DNA from 2 places in the Streptomyces sp. NPDC031049 genome. Region 2 is predicted to be linked to the other one. Evidence: predicted binding sites of a transcription regulator. Region 2 holds the regulator's gene; the other holds the start of a gene.
The links. The regulator HspR, encoded in region 2, represses chaperone genes until heat shock. The targets are predictions, from matches to a motif close to TTGAGNNNNNNNNNCTCAA.

Region 1: a site for HspR is predicted at 2,153-2,171, ahead of lon (endopeptidase La). Genes of this name have one in related genera too.

What each region holds. Positions count from the first base shown of each region.
Region 1 covers NZ_JBVIGC010000001.1:123,740-130,190, forward strand. The annotation lists gene lon (endopeptidase La) at 1-2,130, opposite strand, end outside; gene ACZ45Q_RS00575 (GNAT family N-acetyltransferase) at 2,306-2,962, shown strand; gene ACZ45Q_RS00580 (spermidine synthase family protein) at 3,098-3,787, shown strand; gene ACZ45Q_RS00585 (response regulator transcription factor) at 3,914-4,651, shown strand; gene ACZ45Q_RS00590 (sensor histidine kinase) at 4,648-5,757, shown strand; gene ACZ45Q_RS00595 (multifunctional oxoglutarate decarboxylase/oxoglutarate dehydrogenase thiamine pyrophosphate-binding subunit/dihydrolipoyllysine-residue succinyltransferase subunit) at 6,038-6,451, shown strand, end outside.
Region 2 covers NZ_JBVIGC010000004.1:325,976-332,426, reverse strand. The annotation lists gene dnaK (molecular chaperone DnaK) at 1-28, shown strand, start outside; gene grpE (nucleotide exchange factor GrpE) at 25-699, shown strand; gene dnaJ (molecular chaperone DnaJ) at 748-1,932, shown strand; gene ACZ45Q_RS09220 (heat shock protein transcriptional repressor HspR) at 1,939-2,388, shown strand; gene ACZ45Q_RS09215 (hypothetical protein) at 2,548-2,721, shown strand; gene ACZ45Q_RS09210 (hypothetical protein) at 2,732-3,016, shown strand; gene ACZ45Q_RS09205 (helix-turn-helix transcriptional regulator) at 3,020-4,018, opposite strand; gene ACZ45Q_RS09200 (helix-turn-helix domain-containing protein) at 4,321-4,566, shown strand; gene ACZ45Q_RS09195 (hypothetical protein) at 4,663-5,334, opposite strand; gene ACZ45Q_RS09190 (ABC transporter ATP-binding protein) at 5,406-6,451, opposite strand, start outside.

The DNA of each region.
Region 1 (6,451 bases), on a different contig from region 2:
GGCGAGGGCCGTGGTCATGGTGATGCCGGCGCTCGGGCCGTCCTTGGGCACCGCGCCCGCCGGGAAGTGGATGTGCACGCCCCGGTCCTTCAGGTCGCCCACCGGCAGTTCCAGTTCGGCGCCGTGGCTGCGCAGGAAGCTCAGCGCGATCTGCGCCGACTCCTTCATCACGTCGCCGAGCTGGCCGGTCAGCGTCAGGCCCGCCGCGCCCGTCTCCGGGTCGGCGAGGGACGCCTCGACGTACAGCACGTCGCCGCCCGCTCCGGTGACCGCCAGGCCGGTGGCCACGCCCGGCACCGACGTGCGGCGCTCGGCCGGGTCCTGGGCGGACTCGGGCACGTGGTGCGGCCGGCCGATCAGGCCGCGCAGGTGGTCCGCGGTGACGGTGAACGGCAGCTCCTGTTCGCCCAGTTCGTGCCGGGCCGCGACCTTGCGCAGCAGCCGGGCGACGGACCGCTCCAGGTTGCGCACGCCGGCCTCGCGCGTGTACTCGCCGGCCAGCTTGCGCAGCGCGCCCTCGTCGACGGTGACCTCGTCCTTGTCCAGCCCGGCCCGCTCCAGCTGGCGCGGCACCAGGTGGTCCCGGGCGATGACGATCTTCTCGTCCTCGGTGTAGCCGTCGAGCCGGACCAGCTCCATGCGGTCGAGCAGAGCCTGCGGGATGGACTCCAGGACGTTGGCGGTGGCCAGGAAGACGACGTCGGACAGGTCCAGCTCCACCTCCAGGTAGTGGTCCCGGAAGGTGTGGTTCTGGGCCGGGTCGAGGACCTCCAGGAGGGCGGCCGCCGGGTCGCCGCGGAAGTCCGAGCCGACCTTGTCGATCTCGTCCAGCAGGACGACCGGGTTCATCGACCCGGCCTCCTTGACCGCGCGCACGATCCGGCCGGGCAGCGCGCCGACGTACGTGCGCCGGTGGCCGCGGATCTCGGCCTCGTCCCGGACGCCGCCGAGGGCGACGCGGACGAACTTGCGGCCCATCGCGTGGGCGACGGACTCGCCCAGGGAGGTCTTGCCGACGCCGGGCGGGCCCACCAGGGCGAGCACCGCGCCGCCGCGCCGGCCGCCGACGACGCCGAGGCCCCGGTCGGCGCGCCGCTTGCGGACCGCGAGGTACTCGGTGATCCGCTCCTTGACGTCGTCCAGACCCGCGTGCTCGGCGTCCAGGACGGCCTTGGCGCCCTGGATGTCGTAGGCGTCCTCGGTGCGTTCGTTCCACGGCAGTTCGAGGACGGTGTCGAGCCAGGTGCGGATCCAGGAGCCCTCCGGCGACTGGTCGGAGGCGCGCTCCAGCTTGTCGACCTCCTTCAGGGCGGCTTCGCGGACCTTCTCGGGGAGATCGGCCGCCTCGACGCGTGCCCGGTAGTCGTCGGACTCCTCCCCCTCCTTCTCGCCGTTCAGCTCGCGCAGCTCCTTGCGGACGGCTTCGAGCTGACGGCGCAGCAGGAACTCGCGCTGCTGCTTGTCCACGCCCTCCTGGACGTCCTTGGCGATGGTCTCGGCGACGTCCTGCTCGGCGAGGTGGTCGCGCAGGTGCCTGGTGGCGAGCCGCAGGCGGGCGACCGGGTCGGCGGTCTCCAGCAGCTCGATCTTCTGGTCGGTGGTCAGGAACGGCGAGTAGCCGGAGTTGTCGGCGAGCGCGGAGACGTCGTCGATGGCCTGGACGCGGTCCACGACCTGCCAGGCGCCGCGCTTGCGCAGCCAGGCGGTGGCGAGCGCCTTGTACTCCTTCACCAGTTCGGCGATCTGGCCGGGCAGCGGGTCGGGCACGCTCTCGTCGATCCGGGTGCCCTCGACCCACAGCGCGGCGCCGGGCCCGGTGGTGCCGGCGCCGATCCGCACCCGGCCGCGGCCACGGATGAGGGCGCCCGGGTCGCCGCCGGCCAGCCGGCCGACCTGCTCGACCGTGCCCAGCACACCGGTCTTCGCGTACGTGCCGTCGATGCGGGGCACGAGCAGCACCCGCGGCTTGCCGGGCTCGGACCGGGCGGCGGCTTCGGCGGCCTCCACCGCGGCGCGGACCTCGGAGTCGCTCAGGTCCAAGGGGACCACCATCCCCGGCAGCACCACCTCGTCGTCGAGCGGCAGCACGGGCAGGGTGAGCGGTGTGAACTCCGTGGACTCAGCAGCCATGATCTCCCCTTCGGCAGTCAAGTTGAGTTATGCCGACTCAATGCTTGGCGGCCGGCGATTGTTCCCTCCGGGGTGTTCGCTCTCGGCGATCACCGCTGCCGCGGCGCCCGACCGGCCCCGTAGAGTGACGGCAGTAATAGGCGAGTGCGCTGGTCAGTCATTACGGGGGTGGGCGATGGACGGCATCGTGAGGGACTGGGTGGACGGCTGGGTCGTCTCCCGCATGGCGGCACCGCCCGTGATCGAGCCATGGGGCTGCACGATCGACGTCGGCCTCGAGCACCACGTCACCCGGCATGTGTTCGCGGCGACGGGCGACGCGGTGGACCTGGCGGACGTGCGCAAGGTCGCGGACACGGTGACCGGCGCGGGCGTCTGGCTGAAGGTCTTCCGGGACCCGGACGAGGTCGCCGCCGCCCTCGGCCCGGACTGGTGGATCGACCCCGAGCCCGGCTACCTCATGACCGCCCCGCTGACGGCGGCCCTCGACGGGCCCGCCCTCCCCGAGGGCTACCGGGCGCGCGTGTGGAGCCGGGGCGGCGTCGTACGGGTGGCCGTCGCCGCGCCCGACGGCTCCTGGGCCGCCCGCGGGCAGATCGCCCCGACCGGTGCGACCGCGGTCGCCGACCAGATCGAGACCGCCGCCGCGCACCGCCGCCGCGGCCTCGGCGCCTTCGTCATGCGCACGTTGCACCGGGCCGCGGTGGAACAGGGCGCCGAGACGGGGGTGCTGGCGGGGACGGCGGACGGGCGGGCGCTGTACGAGACGCTGGGCTGGCGGGTGCGCGCCCCGCTCACCAGCGCGAAGCGCACCCCGCACAGTGCGCCGTGAAGCCGCGCCGGGAAGCCGCTCCGTGAAGTCCCGCCGTGGAGTCCCGCCGTGAAGTCGCCCCGTGTAGTCCTCCCTGCCTCACCTGGAGTTCGCCGTTCGGGCACCGGACGGCCGCCGAAGTGCCAGGATGACGGGATGTCCCTCACGTACGACATTCCCGAAGTCCTGGACCGTCGTGAAGGCCCCTACGGCGAGGTCGTGCTGCGCCGGCACGGCCGGCTGCTCCAGATCATCGCCAACGGCTGCTTCCTGATGGACACCTCCGACGGCCGCTCGGAACGCCGGCTCGTCGACGCGGCGCTCACCGCCCTGGACGCCACCGGCCGCCGCCGGCCGGCGCCGCGCGTACTGATCGGCGGCCTGGGCGTCGGCTTCTCGCTGGCGCATGCGGCCGCGAATTCCCGCTGGGGCCGCATCACGGTCGTCGAGCGCGAACCGGCCGTCGTCGACTGGCATCGCACCGGCCCGCTGTCCGGCCTCACCCGCGAGGCCCTGGCCGACCCCCGCACGGACATCGTCGAGGCGGACCTGACGGAGTACGTCAATGAGACGTCCGCCACGTACGACGCCCTGTGCCTCGACATCGACAACGGCCCCGGCTGGACCGTCACCGAAGACAACGGCGCCCTGTACGCACCGGCCGGACTGGCCGCCTGCGCACGGGTGTTGAGCCCCGGCGGAGTGCTCGCCGTGTGGTCGGCACAGCCGTCTCCGGAATTCGAAGAAACCTTGCGTAATGCCGGGTTCCGGCAGGTGCGTACCGAAGAGATCCCCGTTGCCCGGGGCGTTCCGGACGTCGTGCATCTCGGCGTCGGACCTGGATAGCAATGGCCCCGCGGGTCCCCGTACGCTGCTGACCTGACGCGGTCATTCAAGCGTCAAGCGCGCAGTCATGCGCGGACGAGGGATCACCCCACGGATTCCGGCACAGCACACCTTCAGGGGCGGGCGATGGAGCAGACACAGACCTCCCACAGCGGCACGGCGGCGACCCCGGGCGCACAGCGCCGGGTGCTCGTGGTCGAGGACGACCAGACGATCGTCGACGCCATCGCGACCCGCCTGCGCGCCGAGGGATTCCTGGTGCAAACGGCGGGCGACGGCCCGGCCGCCGTCGACACGGCCGAGGCCTGGCAGCCCGACCTGCTGATCCTCGACATCATGCTGCCCGGCTTCGACGGGCTGGAGGTCTGCCGCCGCGTCCAGGCCGCCCGCCCGGTGCCGGTGCTGATGCTCACCGCCCGCGACGACGAGACGGACATGCTGGTCGGGCTGGGCGTCGGCGCCGACGACTACATGACCAAGCCGTTCTCCATGCGGGAGCTGGCCGCACGCGTGCACGTGCTGCTGCGCCGGGTGGAGCGCGCCGCCCTCGCCGCCAGCACCCCGCGCAGCGGCATCCTGCGCCTGGGCGAGCTGGAGATCGACCACGCCCAGCGCCGGGTGCGGGTGCGCAGCGAGGACGTCCACCTCACGCCCACCGAGTTCGACCTGCTGGTGTGCCTGGCGAACACCCCCCGCGCGGTGCTCTCCCGCGAGCAGCTGCTGGCCGAGGTGTGGGACTGGGCGGACGCCTCCGGGACCCGGACCGTCGACAGCCACATCAAGGCGCTGCGCCGGAAGATCGGCGCCGAGCGGATCCGTACGGTGCACGGCGTGGGGTACGCGCTGGAGACGCCGACGCCATGAGCCAGGGGCGGCAGGCCGCACGGAGGAGCCCCCGGGACCCGTGGGGCGGTGTACGCCCGTTCTCGATCAAGACCAAGCTGGGCGCCCTGGTCGTCACCTCGGTGCTGATCACCACCGGTCTGTCGGTGATCGCGGTGCACACCAAGACCGAGCTGCGCTTCATCACGGTCTTCTCCATGATCGCCACGCTGCTGATCACCCAGTTCGTGGCGCACTCGCTGACCGCGCCGCTGGACGAGATGAACGCGGTGGCCCGGTCCATCTCGCACGGCGACTACACGCGCCGGGTGCGCGAGAACCGCCGGGACGAACTGGGCGACCTGGCCGTCACCATCAACCGCATGGCCGACGACCTGGAGGCTCAGGACCGGCAGCGCAAGGAGCTGGTGGCCAACGTCTCGCACGAGCTGCGCACCCCCATCGCGGGCCTGCGCGCGGTGCTGGAGAACATCGTCGACGGCGTCACCGAGGCCGACCCCGAGACCATGCGCACGGCGCTGCGGCAGACCGAGCGGCTCGGCCGGCTGGTGGAGACGCTGCTGGACCTCTCCCGCCTCGACAACGGCGTCGTACCGCTGCGCCAGCGGCGCTTCGAGGTGTGGCCGTACCTGTCCGGGGTGCTGAAGGAGGCCAACATGGTCGCCTCCGCCCGCGCGGGCATCGCCTCCGGCTCCGGCAGCCACACCCGCACCGACGTCCATCTCCACCTCGACGTCACCCCGCCGGAGCTGACCGCGCACGCCGACCCCGAGCGCATCCACCAGGTCGTCGCCAACCTCATCGACAATGCGGTCAAGCACAGCCCGCCGCACGGCCGGGTGACGGTCAGGGCGCGGCGCGGGGCGCTGCCGGAGTCGCTGGAGCTGGAGGTCCTGGACGAGGGCCCCGGCATTCCGCGCTCCGAGTGGCACCGGGTCTTCGAGCGGTTCAACCGCGGGTCGGTCAGCCGGCCGCACGGTCCCGGCAGCGACGGCGGCACGGGGCTGGGCCTGGCGATCGCGCGGTGGGCGGTGGACCTGCACGGCGGCCGGATCGGCGTGGCCGAATCCGAGCGAGGTTGCCGGATTCTTGTCACCCTTCCGGGTCAGCAATCTGTGCCAAGTTGACGTAAAGTTCGAAGCGGAGCCTCAAGATCCATCGGCGTCCGCGCTGACGGACACGTGTGATCAGGCACAGGCCCGCGCGGGCCCCGCGCCGGGTGCGGGTACCCCCATCCCTCGTGGCCGGAACCTCGCTTGTTTCCCGCCATTTCCGAGCCCGAAACGCGCCCTGAGATGTGACTTACGCGACGATGAACGGGCCCGGCCTGACCTTCTCGGTCCGGGAGGCGTAGCCTTTATTCCCGCTGTCCATCACCTTGTGAAGCGGAAGAGGGCGGTTGCCGCCGTGTCGCCACAGTCCCCCAGTAACTCGAGCATCTCGACCGACACCGACCAAGCGGGCAAGAACCCCGCGGCCGCGTTCGGTCCCAATGAGTGGCTCGTCGACGAGATCTATCAGCAGTACCTCCAGGACCCCAATTCGGTGGACCGAGCCTGGTGGGACTTCTTCGCCGACTACAAGCCGGGGGCGGCCGCCGCCCAGGCTGCGTCGGGGAAGGCGGCCACGGGGGCCGCGGAGACCACCGGCGCCGCGCGGCCGGCCCAGGCGCAGGCCCCGGCCGCCCCGGCGCAGCAGGCCGCCCCGGCCCCCGCCGCTCAGCCGGCCGCCGAGCCGAAGCCCGCCGCGCAGGCCGCCAAGCCCGCCCAGGCGGCTCCCGCGGCCCCGGCCGCGCCGCAGGCGAAGCCCGCCGCCAAGGCC
Region 2 (6,451 bases):
CGACGAGCGCAAGGACGGTGCCGCGTGACGGAGGAGACCCCGGGTTTTGACGAGAAGCCCGACGTCCCCTCCGGCGCCGAGAACACCGACGACGCCGAGCCGAAGGCCGCCGCCCCCTCCTCGGAGGCGGGGGCGGCCCCGGCCGGGGACGCGAGCCAGGACGCGGGTCTGGTGGCCCAGCTGGACCAGGTGCGTACCGCGCTGAACGAGCGCACGGCGGACCTCCAGCGGCTCCAGGCCGAGTACCAGAACTACCGCCGCCGGGTCGAGCGGGACCGGGCCGCCGTCAAGGAGATCGCCATCGCGAACCTCCTGACCGAGCTGCTCCCGGTGCTCGACGACATCGGCCGCGCACGGGAGCACGGCGAGCTGGTCGGCGGGTTCAAGTCCGTCGCCGAGTCGCTGGAGACGGTCGCGGCCAAGCTGGGCCTCCAGCAGTTCGGCAAGGAGGGCGAGCCCTTCGACCCGACGATCCACGAGGCCCTGATGCACTCCTACGCCCCGGACGTCACCGAGACGACGTGCGTGGCGATTCTGCAGCCCGGGTACCGGATCGGCGAGCGCACCATCCGCCCCGCGCGGGTGGCCGTGGCCGAGCCGCAGCCGGGTGCGCAGACGGTCAAGCCGGCCGAGGAGAGTGCCGAGGGCAAGGCGGAGTCCGCGGAGAACAAGGAGAGCGGTGGCCCGGACGAGGGCTGAGCTTGAATCGATGGGACCTGCATCGATGCGAGAGGAGGGACGTCGGGGATGAGCACCAAGGACTTCATCGAGAAGGACTACTACAAGGTCCTCGGCGTCCCCAAGGACGCCACCGAGGCCGAGATCAAGAAGGCGTACCGGAAGCTCGCCCGCGAGTACCACCCGGACGCCAACAAGGGCAACGCCAAGGCCGAGGAGCGCTTCAAGGAGATCTCCGAGGCGAACGACATCCTCGGCGACCCCAAGAAGCGCAAGGAGTACGACGACGCCCGCGCCCTCTTCGGCAACGGCGGCTTCCGCCCCGGCCCCGGGGCGGGCGGCGGCTCCTTCAACTTCGACCTGAGCGACCTCTTCGGAGGCGGCGCCCAGGGCGGCGGCCAGGGGGCCGGCGGCTTCGGCGGCGGACTCGGTGACGTCTTCGGGGGTCTGTTCAACCGCGGCGGTGCCGGTGCGGGCACCCGCACCCAGCCGCGGCGCGGCCAGGACATCGAGTCCGAGGTCACCCTGAGCTTCACGGAGGCCATCGAGGGCGCCACGGTGCCGCTCAGGATGTCCTCCCAGCAGCCCTGCAAGGCCTGTTCGGGCACCGGCGACAAGAACGGCACGCCGCGCGTGTGCCCGACCTGCGTCGGCACCGGCCAGGTGGCGCGGGGCTCCGGCGGCGGCTTCTCGCTGACCGACCCGTGCCCGGACTGCAAGGGCCGCGGCCTGATGGCCGAGAGCCCCTGCGACGTCTGCAAGGGCTCCGGACGCGCCAAGTCCTCGCGGACGATGCAGGTCCGCATCCCGGCCGGGGTGTCGGACGGACAGCGGATCCGGCTGCGGGGCAAGGGCGCGCCCGGCGAGCGGGGCGGCCCGGCGGGCGACCTGTACGTGGTGGTCCACGTCAAGGAGCACCGCGTCTTCGGCCGCAAGGGCGACAACCTCACCGTCACCGTCCCGGTCACCTTCGCCGAGGCGGCGCTCGGCGGGGAGGTGCGGGTCCCGACCCTGGGCGGGCCGCCGGTCACGCTGAAGCTGCCGGCGGGCACGCCCAACGGGCGGACCATGCGGGCCCGCGGCAAGGGCGCGGTCCGCAAGGACGGCACCCGCGGCGATCTGCTGGTCACCGTCGAGGTGAGTGTTCCGAAGGACCTGACGGGGAAGGCTCGTGACGCGCTCGAGGCGTATCGCGAGGCGACCGCGGGCGAGGACCCGCGGGCGGAGCTGTTCCAGGCCGCGAAGGGAGCTTGATTCGAGATGGACGGCCGTCGACGCAATCCGTATGAACTGACCGAGGACACCCCGGTCTACGTCATCTCGGTGGCGGCCCAGCTCTCCGGCCTGCACCCGCAGACCCTGCGCCAGTACGACCGCCTGGGCCTGGTGTCGCCGGACCGCACCGCCGGCCGGGGCCGCCGCTACTCGGCCCGCGACATCGAACTGCTCCGGCAGGTGCAGCAGTTGTCGCAGGACGAGGGCATCAACCTGGCCGGCATCAAGCGCATCATCGAACTGGAGAACCAGGTCGCCGCCCTCCAGGCCCGGGTCGCCGAGCTCCAGGACGCGCTCGACGGCGCGGCCACGGCGATGCGCCAGCGGGAGGCGGCGGTGCACGCCTCGTACCGCCGTGACCTGGTGCCCTACCAGGAGGTGCAGCAGACCAGCGCGCTGGTGGTGTGGCGTCCGAAGCGGCAGCAGTCGGACTGACACCGCCTCGGCGCGGCGCGAGGGCCCGGAGATCCGTAGGGATCTCCGGGCCCTCGCGCATGCCGTGCCGGCCCGCTGACAGCAAGTGCCGTGACCGGTGCAGGATCCTGACAGCGTCCGGTCTTCAGCCGGTGCCCCGGCACTGGCAGAGTCGGAGGCATGGAGAACACGGGGGAAACGCAGAAGGCGCGCCGTTGCACCATCGTCAGGAAGGGGTTCCCGGCCCTCGCGCTGGGCCTGCTGGTCGCCCTGCCGGTGAGTACGACGGTGGGCGCGACGGTCACCGGCAAGGGCGGGCCGTCGGTCCGGGTGTCGGTCAACGGGTGGCAGTGAGACGGACGGGATGAAGGACACGGAGTTCCAGGACCTGGTGCTGGTGCGCAGACCGCGGGGCACCGCGCCCGCCGCGACCGCCGTGGTCAGAATCCTCGGCAAGCTGCCCGAGGGGTGGGAGCACTCCTGGCGACTCGACGAGGACGGGGGCCGGATCCAGTTGCGGATCCGGCCCCCGGCCGGTTCGCCGCCCTCGGCGGCCCGGACCTGGCTGGCCGAGGCCCTCGGCGATCCGGCACTGCACTCCTGGACCACCGACGCCGCCGGCACCGCGGGCGTCGACGCCGCCGGCTGACGGTCAGATCCAGCCCCGCTCCCGGGCCAGCAGGGCCGCGTGCGGGCGGTTGCTGGCGTTCAGGGTGCGCAGGACGTCGGCGACGTGCCGGCGGTAGGTGCGCAGCGAGACGCCCAGTTCGCGGGCGCCGATCTCGTCCTTGGTGACGCGGCACATGGACTTCAGGACCTCCAGCTCCATGGGGGAGAGGGAGACAGCGTCCGCGTCCGGGTCGCCGAGCAGCCGGTCCAGGTCGGTGGCCCGGTCCCAGATCTTCTCGAACAGGGCCAGGATGCTGGCCACCAGCCCCGGTTCCCGGGCGACCAGGGCGCCGCGCGAGGTGTCCTCGGGGTCGGCCGGCACCAGGGCCGTGTGCCGGTCGTAGACGAGGACGCGCTCGGTGATGTCCGGGGCGACCCTGATCCTGGCGCCCTGGGCGCTCAGCGCGCGCAGGTAGGCCGCGGTCGCCGCGTCGCCCAGCGCCGCCTCGAGGACGACGCTGCGGATGCGCACCCCGCGGCGCAGACAGCGGCTGTCCAAGGGACGCGCGTGCTCGATGTTCTCCGGGGTGAGCGCCTGGTAGGGCTCGACCGAGAGGATCTCCTCGCGGGCGAAGAAGGCGAGGTCGTCGATCCGCTCCCGGATCTGCGCCAGGTTGGTCATCCGCTCGACGCCGCCGCCCGCCGAGGTGCGGGCGCCCTGTTCGGCGCGGAGTTCCTCGACCAGGTGGCGGGGTCTGGTCACCTGCTGCAACTCGTGGTGCAGCTCGCTGAGTCTGCGGTCGGTGAGCAGGCCGACCGCGATCTCGGGGTCCGCGGCCGTCAGGGTGCCCTCCTGCTCGCCGGGCCGCAGCAGACCGAGGCCGGTCAGGCGGCCCAGTGCCGCGCGGACCTCCTCCTGCGGTGCGTGCAGCAGCAGCTGGATGTCCTCCGCCGACGTGCCCGGATTCCTCAGGAAGTGGCGGTAGACGCGCTCCTCCATCGCGGTGAGCCCCAGCAGGCCCATGCTGCCATCGTTCTTCATCCTTCCCCCGTGGTCCTCCCGTACTGCGCGGGCCGGTGGACACGTCGCCGGAGACGGCTGGTCGGGCCGCGACGAAGCGGAATCCACCGAAAAGATCACGACACAGGGTAATGCGTTGGTCAAGGCCCCGCGGTCGTCGTCCGGCAGGATGGTGCCGCCCCCGGTGCAGCAAGCTGCTGCCCGCGCGTCCTGTCCGGCGGCCCGGCTCTTGGCAGGCTGGGAAGCGGTCGGACACCGGCCGACGTGAACGCCGGTCACGAGCCGACGCAACGGGACACGTCCGTACAACCAGGGGGACACACATGGCTGTTGTCGTACAGGAGCACGCGCCCGACTTCTCCGCGCTCACCGACCGCGAGCGGGAGGTCCTGCTGCTGCTCGCCACGGGGGAGCAGAACCGCCGGCTCGCGCGCCGCCTCGGCATCGCGGAGCGCACCGTGCGGGCCCACACGGCGAGCATCGTGCGCAAGCTCGACCTCACCTCGCGGTTCGAGGCGGCGATCGTCTCGCACCTGTACGCGGACGACATCCGGGGGGCGTGCGGCTGACGACCCGGCCAACACGCCAGAGCCCCTCCGGTACGGCACCGGAGGGGCTCCTTCCTGTCCGGGGCGGGCGGGCCTGCCGTGCCGGGCGGGTCCGGGTCAGCCGGGGAGCATGTCGCCGACGGCCTCGACGGCGAGCATCCACATCGGCTGGGCGCCGGTGCCGAACGCGGCGGCGAGCGCGTGGCCCAGGGACACGTCCAGCGCCTCGTACTCCACGCCCTCGCGCCACTCCGCCAGCACGTGCCCGTCACCGTCGGAGGAGAAGTCCCCGACGTGCTCACCGTCCCGCAGCAGGCGGCTGCCCGGGATCGAGTCGGGCACCAGGCGCCAGGTGCGCTCCCCGTACCGGACGTCGACGGCGAAGGAGCGCCGGGTCAGCCGGCCCTTGGCCAGGACGAGTCCGGCCCGCTCGCCGTCGACGAGCAGCGTGAGCAGGTCCCCGTCCCGGGTGCCGATCGGCGTGTGGTCGTCGGCCTCCGTGTCTTCCTCGCGGTACAGGTCGATGCGGGGCACCGCGTCGCCCTCGACGACGACCTCGCCCAGCTCGGTGTCCAGGTGGACGGATATCGTGCCGAACCGGTCGTCCTCGGTGACGGTCTCGCGGACGGGCTGCTCCTCGGCGTCCTCGTCCCAGTCGTCGCGGGCCTTGTCGCCGTGGCCGTCGCGGTCGTCGTGGGTGTCGTGGGCGTGCTGGTCGTCCGGCTGGTCCTGGCGGTCCTGCTGGTCCTGCTTGTCGAGTGAGGTCGCGGTCGCCGGGTCCTTCGGCATGCGGTCTTCCTTTGCTGTGCGGTCTGACGGGTGGTCAGTACGTCAGGTGAGGGGGGCGCTCACTTGGGCGCTCACGCTCCCGTGGCGGTCAGCTGGGTGGCCGCCAGGTCCCGGTACAGCTCGTCCCTGCCCAGGAGTTCCCCGTGCCGTCCATGGTCGCGCACCCGGCCGCCGGCGAGCAGCACCATGTGGTCGGCCGAGGTCACCGTGGACAGGCGGTGGGCGATCAGGATGACCGTGCAGTGCTCCGCCGCCCGTTCCACGGTGTGCCGCAGCGCGGTCTCGCTCAGCCCGTCCAGGTGGGCCGTCGCCTCGTCGAGCAGCAGCACCTGGGGGCGGCGCAGCAGCGCGCGGGCGATGGCCAGACGCTGGCGCTCACCGCCGGACAGGGCCAGGCCGCGGGCGCCGACGTGGGTGTCCAGGCCCTCGGGGAGCCGGGCGGCCAACGAGTCGAGCAGGGTGTCCCGCAGCACCCGCTCGACCTCCTCGTCGGTGGCGTCTGGGGCGGCGTACAGGAGGTTCTCCCGCAGGGTCCCGGCCAGCATCGGGGTGTCCTGCTCCACGTACGCGATCCGGCGGCGCACCTCGGCGCGGCTCAGCGTGGTGATGTCGGTGCCGTCGAGCAGCACGCGGCCGGCGTCGACGTCGTAGAACCGCTGGAGCAGCGAGAACACGGTCGTCTTGCCGCTGCCGGAGGGGCCGACGAGCGCGGTGACGGCGCCGGCCGGGGCGGTGAGGCTGACGTCGTCCAGGGTGGTGGCGCGGCCCGCGTAGGCGAAGGTGACGTGCTCCAGGGTGACCCGGGGCGGCGGGCCGGCGGGGCGGGCGGGGGTGATGTCCACGTCCGTCTCGATCTCCATGCGCTCGACCTCCTCGATCCGGGTGAGCGCGCCCAGGCCCTGCTGGAGCGAGGTGGTGCCGCCGACCAGGGACAGCACCGGGCCACCGAGGTTGAACAGGTAGAGCAGGAAGGCGATCAGCGCCGCCAGGTCGAGGGTGCCGGTGGCGACCAGGGCGCCGCCGAAGCCGATGACCGCCAGGAACGAGGCCTGCACGACCAGCGCCGAGAGCACCGCGATCGCGGCGTGGTAGCGGGCGCCGGCCAGGCCCGCGCGGT